2 regions of the Lysinibacillus sp. UBA5990 genome follow, and region 2 is predicted to be linked to the other one. Evidence: riboswitches for the same ligand, from Rfam matches in the RefSeq annotation. Region 2 holds a riboswitch; the other holds the start of a gene.
What was found. Region 2 has a riboswitch for cyclic di-AMP ahead of B3D94_RS09790 (TrkH family potassium uptake protein). Riboswitches for the same ligand answer to the same signal wherever they lie in the genome.
Positions count from the first base shown of each region.

Region 1: another riboswitch for cyclic di-AMP. It lies ahead of B3D94_RS06775 (APC family permease); the one in region 2 lies ahead of B3D94_RS09790 (TrkH family potassium uptake protein).

Region 1 is NZ_DJAY01000010.1:8,459-17,368, forward strand. It holds gene B3D94_RS06740 (ABC transporter ATP-binding protein) at 124-1,047, shown strand; gene B3D94_RS06745 (ABC transporter permease) at 1,040-1,729, shown strand; gene B3D94_RS06750 (Nramp family divalent metal transporter) at 2,344-3,609, opposite strand; gene B3D94_RS06755 (response regulator transcription factor) at 3,824-4,513, shown strand; gene B3D94_RS06760 (HAMP domain-containing sensor histidine kinase) at 4,510-5,805, shown strand; gene B3D94_RS06765 (PepSY domain-containing protein) at 5,802-6,467, shown strand; gene B3D94_RS06770 (PepSY domain-containing protein) at 6,560-7,078, shown strand; cyclic di-AMP (ydaO/yuaA leader) riboswitch at 7,292-7,441, shown strand; gene B3D94_RS06775 (APC family permease) at 7,561-8,910, shown strand, end outside.
Region 2 is NZ_DJAY01000011.1:468,556-477,465, reverse strand. It holds gene B3D94_RS09815 (hypothetical protein) at 1-8, opposite strand, end outside; gene B3D94_RS09810 (hypothetical protein) at 65-544, opposite strand; gene floA (flotillin-like protein FloA) at 570-1,574, opposite strand; gene B3D94_RS09800 (NfeD family protein) at 1,578-2,906, opposite strand; gene rpsU (30S ribosomal protein S21) at 3,210-3,383, opposite strand; cyclic di-AMP (ydaO/yuaA leader) riboswitch at 3,591-3,729, shown strand; gene B3D94_RS09790 (TrkH family potassium uptake protein) at 3,846-5,183, shown strand; gene B3D94_RS09785 (potassium channel family protein) at 5,210-5,866, shown strand; gene B3D94_RS09780 (manganese catalase family protein) at 5,915-6,484, opposite strand; gene B3D94_RS09775 (spore coat protein CotJB) at 6,509-6,772, opposite strand; gene B3D94_RS09770 (spore coat associated protein CotJA) at 6,769-6,993, opposite strand; gene deoC (deoxyribose-phosphate aldolase) at 7,124-7,795, opposite strand; gene mtaB (tRNA (N(6)-L-threonylcarbamoyladenosine(37)-C(2))-methylthiotransferase MtaB) at 8,175-8,910, shown strand, end outside.

The DNA of each region.
Region 1 (8,910 bases), on a different contig from region 2:
AGAGCTTTTATTGTGCTTTACAGGCTTTTCTTATGCTCTTAAGGAATTTGTAAGAATCCAGTAATAAATTAGAGAGTTTCATTTTTTATAATGACAATAGCCACATTTGAGGGAGAGATTGACATGACATATATTGTGAAAACAAACCAGCTTACGAAAGTGTACGAAGGAAAAGAAGTGGTTTCTGCTGTCAATATGAACGTGAAGAAGGGAGAGATTTATGGCTTTTTAGGCCCTAATGGAGCGGGTAAAACGACAGTTATGAAGATGCTAACGAATCTGACAAAGCCAACAAGTGGAGATGTTGAAATATTTGGTGAGAGGTTGACCGATCGTTCGTATGAAATATTAAAAAGAATGGGAACGATTATTGAATATCCTATTTTCTATGAAAAATTAACGGCTAGGGAAACCTTAGAACTGCATTGCGAATATATGGGCTATTACAATAAGCAGGAAATTGCCCATGTACTTAACCTTGTAAAATTAACAAATGCAGAGGAGAAACGGGTAAAAGATTTCTCACTAGGGATGAAACAGAGACTAGGTATTGCACGCGCTATTATTACAAAGCCAGAGCTCCTAATTTTAGATGAGCCAATTAATGGACTAGATCCCATTGGGATTAAAGAGTTGAGAGAGCTTTTTAAAATGCTCTGTACGGAGTATGGCATTACGATCATTATCTCTAGTCATATATTAGGGGAAATTGAACAATTGGCCGATACGATAGGTGTCATCAAGGAAGGTAGGCTCATTACTGAAGTAACGATGGATACGATTAATCGTAATCAAGCCGACTTTATTGAAGTGATCGTAAACGATGGTAAGAAGGCAGCCTTTATTTTAGAAAGTGAATTGAAAATGGCTAATTTCAAACTGATGGATGACAATTCTATACGAATTTATGATTTGACAGTATCCCAAAAGGTTCTAACAAAAACATTGATTGAACATGATATTGAAATAGAGGAGATTAGCAAAAAAACTAGCACATTAGAGGATTACTTCCTTAAGCTAATAAATGGAGGGATTGTTCATGCTTAATTTAATGCGTTTGGAAATGAAAAAATATCATTTAGGCTCCTATTTTAAAAGTGCTATGTTTGCTAACTTTATTATTTTAGGATTTATGTTTATGATTTTATTTATTTCTAAAGTAGAAGGGGAAGTTGATATTGCAAATTATGAAATGGCTTTAAGTGTCATCGATTCATTTGTCAGAGCCGTATTTATTATTTTTGCAGCTACATTAATAGCTAAACTGATTATCGGAGAATATAAGTTTAAAACAATCACATTGGCCTTTATGTATCCTGTAAGCCGAAAGAAATTAATCGCTGCTAAGCTTGCGATTGTCATGCTTTTTACCTTTAGTGCAATCATCGTTTCAAATGTCTTGATTACAACCATCTTTTGCATCGTAAGCGATAAATTTGATTTAATTCCTGATGTTTTATCTAATACTTTAATCATGCAACATATACCATCTGTACTCATGAATGCAATTGCTGCCTCAGGGATGGCATTAATTCCATTATATTTCGGAATGAGAAAATACTCTATTCCAGCAACAATTATTTCTTCTATTCTAATCGTATCATTGACTTCATCCAATACAGGTAACTTCACATTGAATGACATCATTATTATTCCAATCTCGTTAGCAATCATAGGTATTAGTATTGCCTACCTAGCTATCCGCAATATTGAGAAGGTCGATGTTTAATGAAAGGGCCAGGTACTCATAAGTTTTGTTGATATCGAATGATGATTATAGCAATTTGATAGTAAGCTACTCGGTTGTTACACTCACATAGTCGATCTTGTAAAATAGGTAACTAAACTTATTAAATATAGAAAAAAATTAACGTAGAGCAATAAAAATAAGTAATTTGATTCCCATAATAGAAATTTAATTAAAATAGAAAAGGAAATGGCCAATAAAATAGTTAAAAACAGATTTCCTTTTTTGCCATTATGGCATTGTAAAACTATTAATACAATCATAATAATTATAGGTATATAAAATTGCATTAAAAACCTCCTGTATTAAAAATGACAAAATAGTAAATATTTGTTTTATTAATCTTATATTTATTTTAAGGTGATTTCAACGAGGAAATTAAGAATTCCAACCATTGTTGCTGAATTATCAACTGTAAATTCTGCACTGCTTTAGCTGTCCCACAAGATGTGTCTATTTATGGTTTTCCTTTTGGGTGAACCGGACCATGTAATATTCAATGGTATTATTATCAACAAAAAGGCATCGAGATTTTTCTTCTCGATGCCTTTTGCTGATGATGCTCTTAATTTAAATTTTAGTATTAATTCACTACTTCATCCAAATATTGTTTCACCTAGTAAGTAAATATTTAATGCCACAACAATTACAACTACAAACCAGCCTAAAATAGTAGTAATACGGTGGTTCACTAAACCGCCCATAATGTCTCGTTTGCTTGTAAACATAACGAGAGGGACGAGGGCGAATGCAATACCGAAAGATAACACAACCTGACTAAGAACAAGCGCATGGGTTGCATTTACACCGGATGCAATAATTGCTAACGGAGGCACCATCGTAATGGCTCTCCGTAAATAAAGTGGTATTTTTCGTTGAATGAAGCCTTGCATCACTACGTCACCTGCTAATGTCCCTACAGAGGAGCTAGCTAGCCCAGCAATTAGTAAACCAAGACCAAAGGATACGGCGGCCATTGGGCCGAGAGCATCCTTTAAACCGTTATAGGCAACATCTAAATCCTCTACTACAATCCCTTGTGTGTGAAAAACTGCTGCCGCAATAATGAGCATACTCATATTGATGGCTCCAGCAATGATCATAGCGATGATAATATCAATAAATTCAAAACGGAAGATTCGTCTTTTTTCTTCTTCATTACGACCGATGATGCGACTTTGTGTTAAAGAAGAATGTAAGTAAATAGCATGGGGCATGACTGTCGCACCTAAAATACCTGTTGCTAATAGTAATGAGTCCACCCCTTCAAACTGAGGTGTGAACATACCAAACGCTACTTCGCCCCATTCTGGCTGAGCTAAAAATGTTTGGAAGGCAAATGCTAATACGACAATTAAAACCATGCCAGAAATGCCTGCCTCAAAGGCTCTGAATCCTCTTCTTTGAAGCTCTAGAATAGCAAATGATCCGACCGCTGTGATGATAGCTGCTGGAAGCATAGGGATATTAAATAACAAATAAAGCCCTAATGCTGCCCCGATAAATTCAGCAAGGTCGGTGGCGATAATTACTAATTCAGCCTGAATCCAAAGAAATATAGATGTCTTTTTAGAAAAATGTTCACGTGCCACCTCAGGTAAATTTTTTCCTGTCGCAATACCAAGCTTTGCAGATAAGGATTGGATGAGTACCGCCATTAAATTAGAAAAGGCTATTACCCAAAGGAGTAAGTATCCATATTGAGAGCCAGCTGTAATATTTGTGGCAAAATTGCCAGGATCAATATAGGCGACCGCTGCAATGAATGCAGGCCCAAGAAAAGGTAAAAACCGTCGCCAACCTTTTATATCTCCATCTAAAACCGCCTCAGCAGACGATTTTGTGACTTGTTTGTATACCATATTTGTTCCCTCATTTCAAAAAGTATCGTTTGAGAAATAAAGTTTCCTAGAGGAAAATAAGATAATAGTATTCTAACGCTAGGATTAGAAAAAGGGAAGCGCTTTGCTTAAAATTTTAAAAAAATAAGTATGTACATTTCTCATCATTTTCTAATTAGACTTTCACCGCTTGCATCGTTTACGATTAAAAGAAAAGGTGAAGGACTGATTCGACATGAGCAATCGAATTTTAATTATAGAAGATGAAGAAAATATTGCGAGAGTGCTCCAGTTAGAGCTTCAATTTGAAGGCTATGAAGCGGTGATGGCCCATACAGGAGCAGACGGTTTATTGCAATATCGTGAGCAGCAATGGGATTTAATCTTACTGGATATTATGTTACCCGAAATGAGTGGCATAGATGTACTAAAGCGTATTCGCGCAACAGAATCACAAACCCCAGTTATTATGCTAACTGCTAAAAGTGAGGTGGAGGATAAGGTAAAGGGATTGGATTTGGGAGCTAATGATTATGTGACAAAGCCCTTTGAAATTGAAGAATTACTGGCCCGTATCCGTAATGCACTACGGTTTTCTCAAAAGGCTAGTCCAACACAGGTTGGTGTATCGTTTGGACAGTTATCGATCAATGAGCAAACAAGAGAAGTTATTTATTATGGGAAGGAGATCCAACTGACTCCTAGAGAATACGATTTATTGCTATATTTAATGAAGCATCCTAAGCAGGTGCTCACAAGGGAACAAATATTAGAGACTGTATGGGGCTTTGATTACTACGGAGATACAAATGTTGTGGATGTCTATATTCGATATGTGCGCCAAAAGCTTGAAATCGCTAATGCAACACCCATTATTCAAACAGTTCGAGGTGTAGGTTATGTGTTAAAGGAAAATAAATCATGAAGCTTAAAACAAAGATTCATCTACTTACCACTTTGTTAATGCTAGTAATTTTAGTGGCAACCAATAGTGGAATTTACTTTTTGTACGAGAAATTTGCCTATAATACGGAATATAGTCAACTTCATACACGAGCAAATGATTTAAGCTCAACATTAAGTCAGTTGAATGCACAAACCAACCTACAGCAAGTATTAAGAGCGTATATGCCAGCTGGTGGTGCTATCTATGTTTATGATGGAGAAAATTTGAAGACGAAGGTTCAGGCCACCCTAGACATGCCTGATGTTACTTCCATTACCTATACAATGCCTACTATTTGGATAGATGGGACAATTGTGGGTATCACCTTACAGCAATCCATGGAGGAAGTAGAGAGCACACTGGATTTATTAAAGGCTATTTTGATTGTCGTGTCCATTATTGCCACTATCCCAATATTTTTAGCGAGTTTGGCACTTGGTCGCCTAATTTTATTACCTCTAGAACGCTTAAATGCGACAATGCGCAAAAGTGCATTGACGGGAAAATATGAAAAAATGGACACCCCTGCTAAAGGTGGGGATGAATTAGCAAAAATTAATCGAACGTTCAATATGATGATGGAGAAGCTTGAACAGCACTATCAAAAGCAACAAGAGTTCGTTTCAAATGCTTCTCACGAATTAAAAACGCCCATTACTGTTATCGAAAGCTATGCAAAGTTACTCTTAAGACGGGGCTTTGACAACCGTGAAGTAACGCAGGAATCACTTCAGGCTATTGCAAATGAATCTTCTCGTATGCATGAAATGGTATTGCAATTGTTAGAGCTAGCAAAAAATAATGAGCATATGGATATTCATATTGAACAGCTAGAGCTGGCTCCCTTCCTAAATAAAGTGGCTGCACAAATGCAGCAGGCGTATCATCGAACTTTTATAGTCGATGCAAAAGCACCGCAATTTATCTACAGTGATGAAAAAATTTTGAAGCAGTTACTCTTTATTTTGCTTGATAATGCTAGGAAATATAGTGAGGATGATGTTCATATCTCCATAGCTGAAACTACTAAGCATGTACGAATGATGATTCAGGATTTTGGGGTCGGTATTCCTGCAGAGCATGTTCCGCATTTGTTTGAGCGTTTTTACCGCGTCACAGAGGATCGTAATCGTAAAACAGGCGGTTCTGGCTTAGGGCTTGCGATTGCACATGATCTTGCTGGACAACTGGGCATCACCATAGATGTGGAAAGTACAGTTGGAGAAGGTTCAAGTTTTACCTTATGTATACCAAAGGAGGGGCAACAATGAAAAAGTGGGCTTTAATACTTATTGTGATTGTCCTTCTTTGTAGTGGAGTGCTGTGGTTTATTCAAAATCGCTATTTTCAAAAGGAGCCTCTCAGTGAAGAGGAGGCCATACACCATATCGAAGCTATTTACAAAGGTCAAGTTTCAGAAGTAAAGAAGCGTGGAAATTCATTTGAAATACAATTTACACGTGAGAATTTGAAATATACAGCCATGCTTGATGCTACAACACAGCAGGTTTCTGATCTAACGGTGCAAAAAGGGCAAAGTAAATTATTGTTAACAGAAAATCAAATAAGAAAAATGATAAAAGAAAAATATGGTGATGTAGAAAGCGTCATGCTCACTGAAACCATTTATACCGCACGTGTTGAAAAGGAGCATAAGCAAAAAGATATAACAGTAGATGGCTATTCGGGTGAAGTGTTATCTGAAAAAGATGTAGAACCACTAAATCAGCCTGAAAAACCCCATATTATTACCGAACAGCAAGCCATTGATATAGCGTTGCAACAATTAACTGGGAAAGTGGACTCTGTAGATTTTGAAGATACGGCAGATGGCGGTTACTATTTAGTTGAAATTGAAACAGAGCATGAAGAGGCCACTTTTCAAATTCATGCTGTATCTGGAAAGGTCCTTTCTGTTTCATGGGACGATTAAACGAGTTTCTCATGAAATTCTAATGTTCCTCTTATAGTTCTATCATCTTAGCTTGGTAAGCTAAAAGCAGATAAAACAAAGGAGAGATGAACATGAAAAAAATAATTATGATTCCTGCATTAGTGGTGACTCTTGGTGTTGGAGCGGCAATTGGTTCGACAACTTTATTATCAGGAAGTGCACAAGAAAAAAAGATCCTATCCATGCAAGAAATCGAAAAGAAAGCATTAGCAGTAGTAGATGGGACAGTAGCAGATATTGAACTAGATCAAAATCGCTATCGCTCTGTTTATGAGGTAGAGGTGCATGCTGATAAAGTAGAGTATGATTTAAAATTAGATGCCTATACTGGAAAATTACTTAAGCAGAAGAAAGAGCGTCAAGATGACGATGATAATGAATGGGTTAACGCTAATACTGCTACTAACCTTATAAGTAAAGAAAAGGCTATTGAAGCGGCTCTAACAAAAGCAAAGGGTACAGTAACAAAAATTAAATTAGATGATGGTATCTATGAAATCGAGTTAAAAAATGGCCAATATGAATATGACGTTGATGTTGATTCGATTACAGGAGAAATTGTCGACTTTGAACAAGATATGGAAGACTAATAATAGTTGTTGCCTTAAAAGTAGAGCATACTTTTAAGGTTTTTTTGTTGTAAAATGCCTTTAAATTAGGTGTTCGCCGGTAAATTAATTTCTACCATGGATGTTAACAATGTATTTCAAAAAGTCTATGTATTTCACTTGTAAAAAATAAAAATTTTCTTCTTTACTTTTTTTATCGACAGGCGTAATATGACATCATTATTAAAGTTTCAAATTTCTAAATCGCTGAAGCAAACTAGACGCGGGGGACCCATTTTAGACGGAGTGCATAAGCAATCCTTGGGGTGAATCTCTTCTTTTGAAGGGTAGGGCTACTCAGGCCCGAATCCGACAGCTAACCTCGTAAGCGTTAAGAGCAGAAAAGTTGGAGCTTGGCAGACAGATGAGCGTCTACAAGTCTTATTTAGTGATGACTTGTAGGCGTTTTTTGATCTCATTTAGGAAGGCGAAACACAATCTAAGAAACTAGAAGGTGTTTATTGATGAAATCCTCATTTAAACGTTATGTAATCGGCAAACCATTAAGATCCGATGCGTTAGGGGAACAAAAGCTTAGTAAAACAAAGGCATTGGCAATATTATCGTCCGATGCTTTGTCTTCCGTAGCCTATGGACCGGAACAAATATTAATTGTCCTGATGACTGTGGGAACATTAGCATTTTGGTATTCTTTACCGATTGCAGCAGGGGTTGTTGTCCTATTGGTGGCACTGACTTTATCATATCGTCAGGTTATATTCGCCTATCCACACGGGGGCGGCGCTTATGTAGTATCTAGGGAAAATTTAGGTGTGAACGCGGGTCTTGTAGCAGGTGGCTCATTGCTCGTTGATTATATTTTAACGGTAGCGGTAAGTGTATCAGCAGGGACGGACGCAATTACATCGGCATTTCCAAGTCTGCACCCATACAATGTGCCAATTGCTATTATCTTTGTGATTTTTTTAACGATCTTGAACTTACGTGGTGTAACAGAGTCCGCCTCTGTTTTGGCGTATCCAGTCTATCTGTTTGTAGTCGTTATGTTAGTGTTGATCGGGATGGGGCTCTATAATGTTGCAACAGGTCAGGTGCCGGCAGAGCTGCATCCAAAGATTGGTACACCAGTCGCAGGGATTAGTTTATTTATTTTATTAAAGGCATTTGCGTCAGGAAGCTCAGCTTTAACAGGGGTAGAAGCTATTTCAAATGCGATTCCTAATTTTAGAAATCCTGCCCCTAATAATGCTGCTAAAACATTGTTAGCAATGGGCGGAATTTTAGCGGTTTTATTTATCGGTATTGTTAGTTTAGCTTATTTTTACGGAATTGCCCCCACTTCGGAAGCGACAGTCGTTTCCCAACTAGCAGAAGCAAGTGTTGGTCGAAATTTCTTTTATTATATAGTACAGGGTACAACAGCGATGATTTTGGTACTTGCAGCAAATACGGGCTATTCAGCATTTCCTCTACTTGCTGTTAATTTATCAAAAGACGGATTTATCCCGAGAATATTCCAAATGCGTGGGGATCGCCTAGGGTATTCCAATGGCATTATGATGCTAGGGCTAGCAGCCATTGTCTTAATCATATTATTTGACGGGGCAACAGAACATTTAATTCCACTCTACGCTGTTGGGGTATTTATTCCGTTTACATTAGCGCAAACGGGAATGATGCGAAAATGGTGGCGTGAAAAACCTACTGGCTGGATGGCAAAATTTACGATCAACACAATTGGTGCAGCCATTTCGTTTATCGTAGCGATGATGTTTTTTGTGACGAAGTTGCCTCAAGTATGGCCAGTGTTTGTCTTTTTACCAATCATTATTTTTGTATTTCATCGGATCAAG
Region 2 (8,910 bases):
TTTTTCATAAAAAAAATGCCTCCTTCTTCGGCAATATATGCATCGAAAAAGGAGGACATGCTAGTTATTTTCTTTTTGCTTTTGGAGGACCTAATATTTCAGCCATTACCACAGCCTGCATGAGAGCATTTTTAGATTGCGGAACTCGGAAAGGAGAATGAGTCCCAGTTGCTTTCACTTCTTCTTTCCCAGCTGCTAAGCGTCCTTTTTGCTCGCGGATAGACGAGCGGTGTGGCACATCAGCTGGAATGACAGGTGGCGCAACATAGCTTGGGACTTCCTTCTTCACTTGTTCCTCAACATATTTTTTAGTCTCTTGAACCTTTTCATTTTCTGGAATCCAATCCCCAATAAATTCTCGAGCAAAATCTTCAAAACTTTGTGGTCTTTGATGACGTTGCGGAGTTTCTTCCTGAATAGGTGACTCTACACGTGTATCCTTATTATTAAAAGGAGGCATCGGTTTTTGTGGTTTTTTATTTTTTGATTTTCCGAAAATAGAGCTGACTATGGCAATTATTGCAAAAATAATTAATTGTTCCATATGTTAGTTCCGCTCCTTTCCGTTATTAAACATTTGGTTCATTTGTTTCTGGTTTATCGTTGCTTACTTTTGAAATGGAATCACGCATAGCCGTATCAGCTTGAATGTTACGATAGTTCATGTAATCCATAATACCAAGATTACCTGAGCGTAATGCTTCCGCCATCGCTTGAGGTACTTCTGCTTCAGCTTCTACTACTTTCGCTTTCATCTCTTGAACACGAGCAATCATTTCTTGCTCATTCGCTACAGCCATTGCACGACGTTCCTCAGCTTTTGCCTGGGCAATGTTTTTATCTGCCTGCGCTTGCTCAATTTGTAATTCTGCCCCAATGTTTTTACCAATATCTACATCGGCAATGTCAATGGATAAGATTTCAAAGGCTGTCCCTGAATCCAAACCTTTTGATAAAACTGTTTGTGAAATCATATCTGGATTTTCAAGAACTGTCGTATGACTAGAAGCGCTACCAATTGTAGAAACGATCCCTTCACCTACACGAGCAATAACCGTTTCTTCACCAGCACCACCGACTAAACGTTCAATGTTTGCGCGCACTGTAATACGTGCCTTCGCTTTTACTTCAATCCCGTTCATAGCAACACCTGCAATAAATGGTGTTTCAATGACTTTTGGGTTAACAGACATTTGTACAGCTTCTAATACATCACGCCCCGCTAAATCAATTGCCGCACAACGTTCAAATGTTAACTCGATATTTGCACGATGGGCTGCGATTAACGCATTGACAACACGGTCTACATTACCACCCGCTAAATAGTGACTCTCAAGCTGATTAATCGTTACAGGTAAACCTGCTTTATGTGCTTTAATCAACGGATTTACAATTCGAGACGGAATTACACGACGTAAACGCATCCCAATTAGTGTGAAAATGCTAACACGGACACCTGCAGCCAGTGCAGAAATCCATAGCGCTACTGGTACAAAGGTAAAGAATACCGCTAGTACAATGAATAAAATAACCAATCCAGCTATAGGACCAATTAATGCTAAATCAAAACCCATTTTCTATTCCTCCATCTCTTTTTCTGTTTGTCTCACGACAATACGTGAGCCTTCAACTTTAATAATTTCTACATGTTTATTTGCATCGACATAGCCGCCCTCTGATACAACATCAATGCGTTCACTGCCAAGAACCATTGTACCCGATGGACGTAATGGAGTAAGTGTAGTCCCTACTTTTCCTAACAATTCTGTGCGATTGACGTTGGATACATAGCCCTCTTCTGTCGTAGTTGCATCCATTAACACCAGCCTGTTTAAGACATGCAGTTTTTTCCCGAAAAATTTCATCAGAATCACCATTCCTATAATCGCTATTACAAGCGCAATGAGAATTGCTACTATCATTTGCATAATATTTGCACCTGCCAGTAATAAACTTAGTATTATGAGCACACCACCTAAAATACCGACAATTCCACCAGGAACAAAAAACTCTGCAACTACAAGTGCTAAACCAATAATAAATAACAATAAGGATTCATAGCCAGCAAAGCCCGCAACCATGTGTCCAAAGAAAAATAATCCAAGTGCTGATAATCCCATTGTACCTGGAACTCCAAATCCTGGCGAATAGAGTTCCATAACAAGACCTAGACTTGCAATGGATAATAAAATTGGAACAATGATTGGATTTGTAATAAAACGAGCCAATTTCTCAGAGAATGTTGGTTCGATTGGAACGACATCACTCTCTTGTAAGTCTATTTTCTCTAAAAGTTCCTGAAAATTTTTCACGGTACCCTCTGAGTATTCGACTTTTAATGCCTCCGATGCTGAAAGCGTTAATAGATTTTTTCCTTCCGCACGGTACTCCGGCAATTCATAACTCGAATCAGCCATTGCTAAAGCATACTTAGGATCTCGACCTGACGTTTCCGCTGCTGCCGACATTTGAGCAAGCCATGCACTATTTGCTTTCAAATCAGCTGCATTACCAGCTGAATCAATGACAGCTGCTGCACCAATTGTTCCATTGGGCACCATGTAGATTTCATCCGCATGTAAGGCTAAAAAAGCACCTGCTGAATGGGCATCCTTATTAATAAAAGCAATCGTACGTATATCCGTTGCATCCATAAGCATGGCGATATCACTTGCTGCATTCACAAATCCGCCAGGCGTATGTATATCTAAAATAATCGCTTTCGCATTGTTTTCTTTAGCCTCATTAAAAGCTCGTTCTAAAAATGCGTGAAGCCCTCGCTCTACTTCATTATGAATAGGAACGTGGTAAACCTTACTGCTTGCAAAAGCCGAAGTTAATGGAAACGCTAACAAAAAAGTCATCCATATCACTAGAAAGTAACTAAGGATTCTCCGTTTTCGCACCTTTTTCCCTCCCTTCTAACATGCCTCTCCTCTGTATATACGGTCGAACATGTAAAAAGTTTCACAAATCTAAAAAATTATTTCGACTATAAGTACATGTTGCTTATATTACTTAGTATTACACAAAAAAGCCGAATGAATCTATATGATATCCATCCGGCTTTCTCATATGTACGTAAAATGAGCAATGTAAAATACCTGAAATTAATTACAGCTGTAATTAATTTCAGGTATATCTTTGTCTGCTCAGTGAATCATACGATTGCGTGTTATGAACGTAGGGATTTTTAATGGGAAATTAAATTACCACTTACGTTTACGTGCAGCTTCTGATTTCTTTTTACGTTTTACGCTAGGTTTTTCGTAGAACTCGCGCTTTCTAACTTCTTGAATTGTACCACTTTTTGATACAGTACGTTTGAAGCGGCGAAGAGCATCTTCAAGCGATTCGTTTTTGCGAACGACAGTTTTTGACATCTCTCTTTCCCTCCCTCCGAACACACGTCAATACACAATTAGGCAAATCACCTTCTGTTGTGTACTAAAAAATTATATCGTATTGTCTAATAATGGTCAATAGAAAGTGTACGAAAATATCAAGTGAATTTTTGGTTTTATTTCTAATTGGAATTAGATGATCAAATTTTGCTCACAATAAAAAAATAATTGCATTTTTCACATTCAATTTAATACTGGCCAAATCTCAAACATTGAGAACGGAGGACCCAAAATATTGGGGTTAATTCTGCAAATGCAGAAAGGATGAAAACTCTTTCGCCATCCTACCCGTCAGCTAACTTCGTCGGCTAAAGCGAAGGAGGTCCTATTCGACCACCATTATAGCATATTTTCTCCTATCCTTTTACATGCTTTTTTAGTTGGTCTTTTTTTATACATTTTTAAAATCAAGTTATTTTACATCTTATAGAGGAGAACAAGATGAACACTTTTAGAAACACATTAAATCCTCCAAAAATTCTTGTACTTGGCTTTGCACTTATTATTATCATAGGAACTTTTCTTTTAACGATACCTCTTTCAACAGAAGATGGAAAAGGACTTTCGTTTTTAAATGCATTATTCACCGCTACATCAGCAACTTGTGTAACGGGATTAATTGTTGTCGATACAGGTGATACATTTTCAGTTTTCGGAGAAGTAGTCATTTTATTCTTAATCCAAATTGGTGGTTTAGGATTCATGACATTTGCAACATTGTTATTTTTATTACTTGGGAAAAAAATATCTTTAAAAGAAAGACTTTTGCTTAAGGAAGCATTTAATAATATTTCCATTGCTGGCCTTGTTAAATTAGTAAAGAGAATACTGCTCTTTACAGCATTGATTGAAATGATTGGTGGTCTTATTTTATCTATTCGTTTTTCTTTTGATATGCCTATAGGAAAAGCTGTTTATTTCGGTTTTTTCCATGCAATTTCCAATTTCAATAACGCAGGTTTTGATTTAATGGGCGGATTTAACGGAATGACAGCTTATGTAGATGACCCATTCGTTGTTTTAACAATTTGCGTTCTCATTACATTTGGAGGCTTGGGATTTATTGTCATGAATGAACTATATGAATATCGAGTTACTAAAAGACTTTCCGTCCATACAAAAATTGTTTTAGCGTCTACATTTATTTTAACGGTTAGCGCTACCATTTTGATATTGATGTTTGAATTTAGAAATGATGAAACACTCGGTCCTTTAACTGAATGGGGCAAAGTATTAGGCTCTTTTTACCAAGCTGTTACACCAAGAACAGCAGGTTCCAATACACTGGCTATTGGTGACTTAACACATTCTACATTATTTTTAATAATTCTCTTAATGTTTATTGGAGCTGGACCTGGCTCCACTGCAGGTGGTATAAAAATAACAACTTTCGCAGTATTAGTTGCTACGATGTGGTCACAAATCAGGGGGAAAGAAGACGTTATTTTATTTAAACGTAGAATTGTCACTGAAACTATCTTAAAGGCTTTGACTGTCACAATGTGTGGAGTACTTATCGTTGTTGTTGTGACAATCATTCTAAGCATTACTGAAGAACGCCATAGTTTCATGATGTATTTATTTGAAGCAACCTCTGCATTTGGTACTGTCGGTCTTTCGATGGGGTTGACACCTGAGTTATCCCCCACTGGTAGACTTCTCATTATTTTAACAATGTTTGCCGGAAGACTAGGTCCATTAACCATTGCTTTCGCTATTACAAAACGTCGAAAAACAGAAGCCTTTCGACATCCTAAAGGCAATATTATGATTGGATAACAAAATTAGAGGAGTGTGTTATAGCTATGGCGATTAAACAATATGCTGTTATTGGCCTAGGAAGATTCGGAACAAGTGTTGCTCGTAGACTACATGAAGCTGGACAAGAAATTTTAGGAATTGATATTAACGAAGAAAGAGTGGAGGATGCAGAGCCCTATGTTACCCACGCTGTAGTAGCTGATACAACTGAAGAAAAGGCCTTAACCTCTATTGGTATTGGAAATTTTGATTGCGTTATAGTGGCTATAGGTAACGATATGCAGTCAAGTATTTTAACGGTATCTTTATTAAAAGAACTAGGGATAAAAAAAGTTATTGCTAAGGCCCTCGGTAAAAGACATGGTCAAGTTTTGGATAAAGTAGGAGCTGATTGGATTATTTATCCTGAGCGAGATATGGGAGAGCGCGTGGCGAATCAGCTATTGTCTCCGAATATGCTGAATTATATCGAATTGTCTAAGGAATATAGTATAGAAGAAATTATGATCCCTTCAAAAATGGCTGGGCAAAATCTGCGAGATTTAGATTTGCGTGCGAAATATAACGTTAGTGTTATTGCCATTGTTCGAGAAGGAGAAATCATTATTTCCCCTTCCCCTGAGCAAAACATGGAACAGGAAGATATTTTAGTGATGATTGGCCATCGAAAAGAACTCGCTTTTTTTTCAAACATACAATAACACAAAAAGGCTGTTTCAAGACCCCTTGATACAGCCAGCCACTTTTTCTTAGAAGATCTTCTGTTGATCTCTATCGTCTTTTAAAATTTCTACCGCCTCTCTAAAACGTTGAGAATGGACAATTTCACGTTCCCGTAAAAACTTCAAACTGTCATTTAAATCGGTATCATCAGATAAATCAATAATCCATTGATAGGTGGCACGTGCTTTTTCCTCTGCCGCAATATCTTCATATAAATCAGCTATTGGGTCCCCTTTTGCCTGAATATAAGTTGCTGTAAATGGCACACCAGAAGCATTTTGATAAAATAAAGCTCTATCATGATTTACGTAATGGTCCCCTAATCCCGCTTCTTTTAGCATTTCTGGCGTAGCATCTTTTGTAAGCTTGTAAATCATCGTAGCAATCATTTCTAAATGTGAAAATTCCTCTGTCGCTATATCTGTTAATAAACCAACCACTTTGTCTGGAATCGTATAGCGTTGATTCATATAACGAAGTGCTGCTGCTAATTCCCCATCAGCACCCCCATATTGCTCAATTAAAAATTTAGCAAGCATAGGGTTACAAGTACTAACCTTTACTGGGTATTGAAGTTTTTTTTCATAATACCACAAGAATAAATTCCTCCTAATTATATGTTATACTTGCCACGGCCATGGGGTATCAACCCAATTAAAAGGATAATCTGAATAACTTCTTCCAAAATTCATTAATGGACCAAATTTTTGTTCAAAGTTTACTTTAAGCTTCATACTTTTTTCAGTGTTTTCATTAAATTGTTGAATGGCAGCATAATCATGTGGATGTGTGTCTAAATAGAGATTTAACTCAACGATGACGAAATCAATTGCCTGTATTTCTTCAAGTAAGGTATAAAATTCGGGCGGCATCTTTTTAGTCATGCTTCATCCCTCCTTTTAATTGGAAATGGATAGGGACTAAATAATTGTGGCCATAGTGTTCCTGCCATAAGTGCCTCTCTTGGGGTTTGGAATTGGGGAAGTCCAGGTGGTTGAAAACCCATATATAATTGTGGTGGCGTAGCATAATACTTTACTTCGATGGGCTTGCAGGGATCAAAGGGACTAATATAGGGCTTCCAATACTTATACTGCGTAAACATAACATCCTCCTTTCTATATTCAAAATCATCAGTGGAGTATATGTGATGGTAGTAGGTATTATTCTAAATGCAAAAAAAGCCACTAGCTTCTTACAGAGCTAGCGGCTTATATATATCCTAAAAGAAATAATTAATAATTAGAATCTGCTATTAAACCATTCATGATGGCTACGCCAGAGCTTGCACCAATACGAGTTGCTCCTGCTTCCACCATGCTTTTCATATCCTCTAAGCTACGAACACCGCCTGAGGCTTTAACACCAAGATCAGGACCTACTGTTTTACGCATTAGGGCAATATCTGCTGCCGTTGCGCCACCAGTTGAAAAACCAGTAGATGTTTTGACATAATCAGCACCAGCTGCAACAGCAAGCTCACATGCTTTTACTTTTTCTTCATCTGTTAATAAACATGATTCAATGATGACTTTTACAAGTGCGCTACCTTTAGCTGCTTCCACAACTGCAGCAATGTCTGCTTGTACAAGGTCATAATTTTTATCTTTCAATGCACCAATATTAATGACCATATCTACCTCATTTGCACCGTTCGCAATTGCATCTTTTACTTCAAATGCTTTCACAGCTGGTGTATTGGCACCAAGAGGAAATCCAATAACCGTACAAACCAACACCTCTGAACCTTGTAATAATTCGCTACTCTGTTTTACCCAAGTAGGATTCACACATACAGAGGCAAAATTAAATTGCTTCGCTTCTGCACATAGTTTTTCAATTTGTTCCTTTGTTGCCTCAGCCTTTAATAATGTATGATCAATCATACGCGCAAAATTTTGTTCCATTTTTTAACGCTCCTTCTTTAATCAAGATGTACGTACCTCTTCGAATCATACCATTTTTTCACGTTGGCGTCTAATTTCTTTCTATTGAAATGATTGTTGGCGTTGTTCTTGTGAAATTAGCTTTTTGTTAATAGATACATGAAGTTCAATTCAAGTAATTGTGTCCTTGAACAACTTTCATTTCCGTATAGTTTACCCACTAGGAAAACAATTAGTCCACTAAAAAAGAGGACAAAAACATTCACAAAAAAATCTTTAAAGTATTGATTTTAAAAGGATTATGTTATCATAAATCACGTATCTAAAATAAGTACACTACAAAGTAATTTAAATGTGAAGAAACACAAGGTAATGTGAAGTTGAAAGGATGATATAAATTATGAGTAACGAGCGATCAAAAATCGTGAGTTTCCATACTCTAGGTTGTAAAGTTAACCACTACGAAACAGAAGCCATTTGGCAACTATTTAAAGATGAAGGCTATGATCGCACTGAATTTGATCAACAAGCGGACGTTTATGTCATTAATACATGTACAGTTACTAATACTGGAGATAAGAAGTCACGTCAGGTGATTCGTCGAGCAATTCGTCAAAACCCAGATGCAGTTATATGTGTAACAGGTTGCTACGCACAAACTTCGCCAGCAGAAATTATGGCGATTCCTGGGGTCGATATTGTTGTTGGTACGCAGGACCGCACAAAATTACTTGGTTATATTGACCAATATCGTGCTGAGCGTCAGCCAATTAATGCTGTACGTAATATTATGAAAAATCGTGTGTATGAGGAATTAGATGTACCAGCTTTTACAGACCGCACTCGTGCTTCCTTAAAAATACAGGAGGGCTGTAATAACTTCTGTACGTTTTGTATAATTCCATGGGCACGCGGATTAATGCGTTCTCGTGATCCACAAGAAGTATTACATCAAGCACAACAGTTAGTAGATGCAGGCTATCTTGAAATAGTATTGACAGGTATTCACACTGGTGGCTATGGTCAGGATTTAAAGGATTATAATCTTGCCCAATTATTACGTGATTTAGAAGCCAATGTAAAAGGACTAAAACGTCTCCGCATTTCGTCCATTGAGGCTAGCCAATTGACTGATG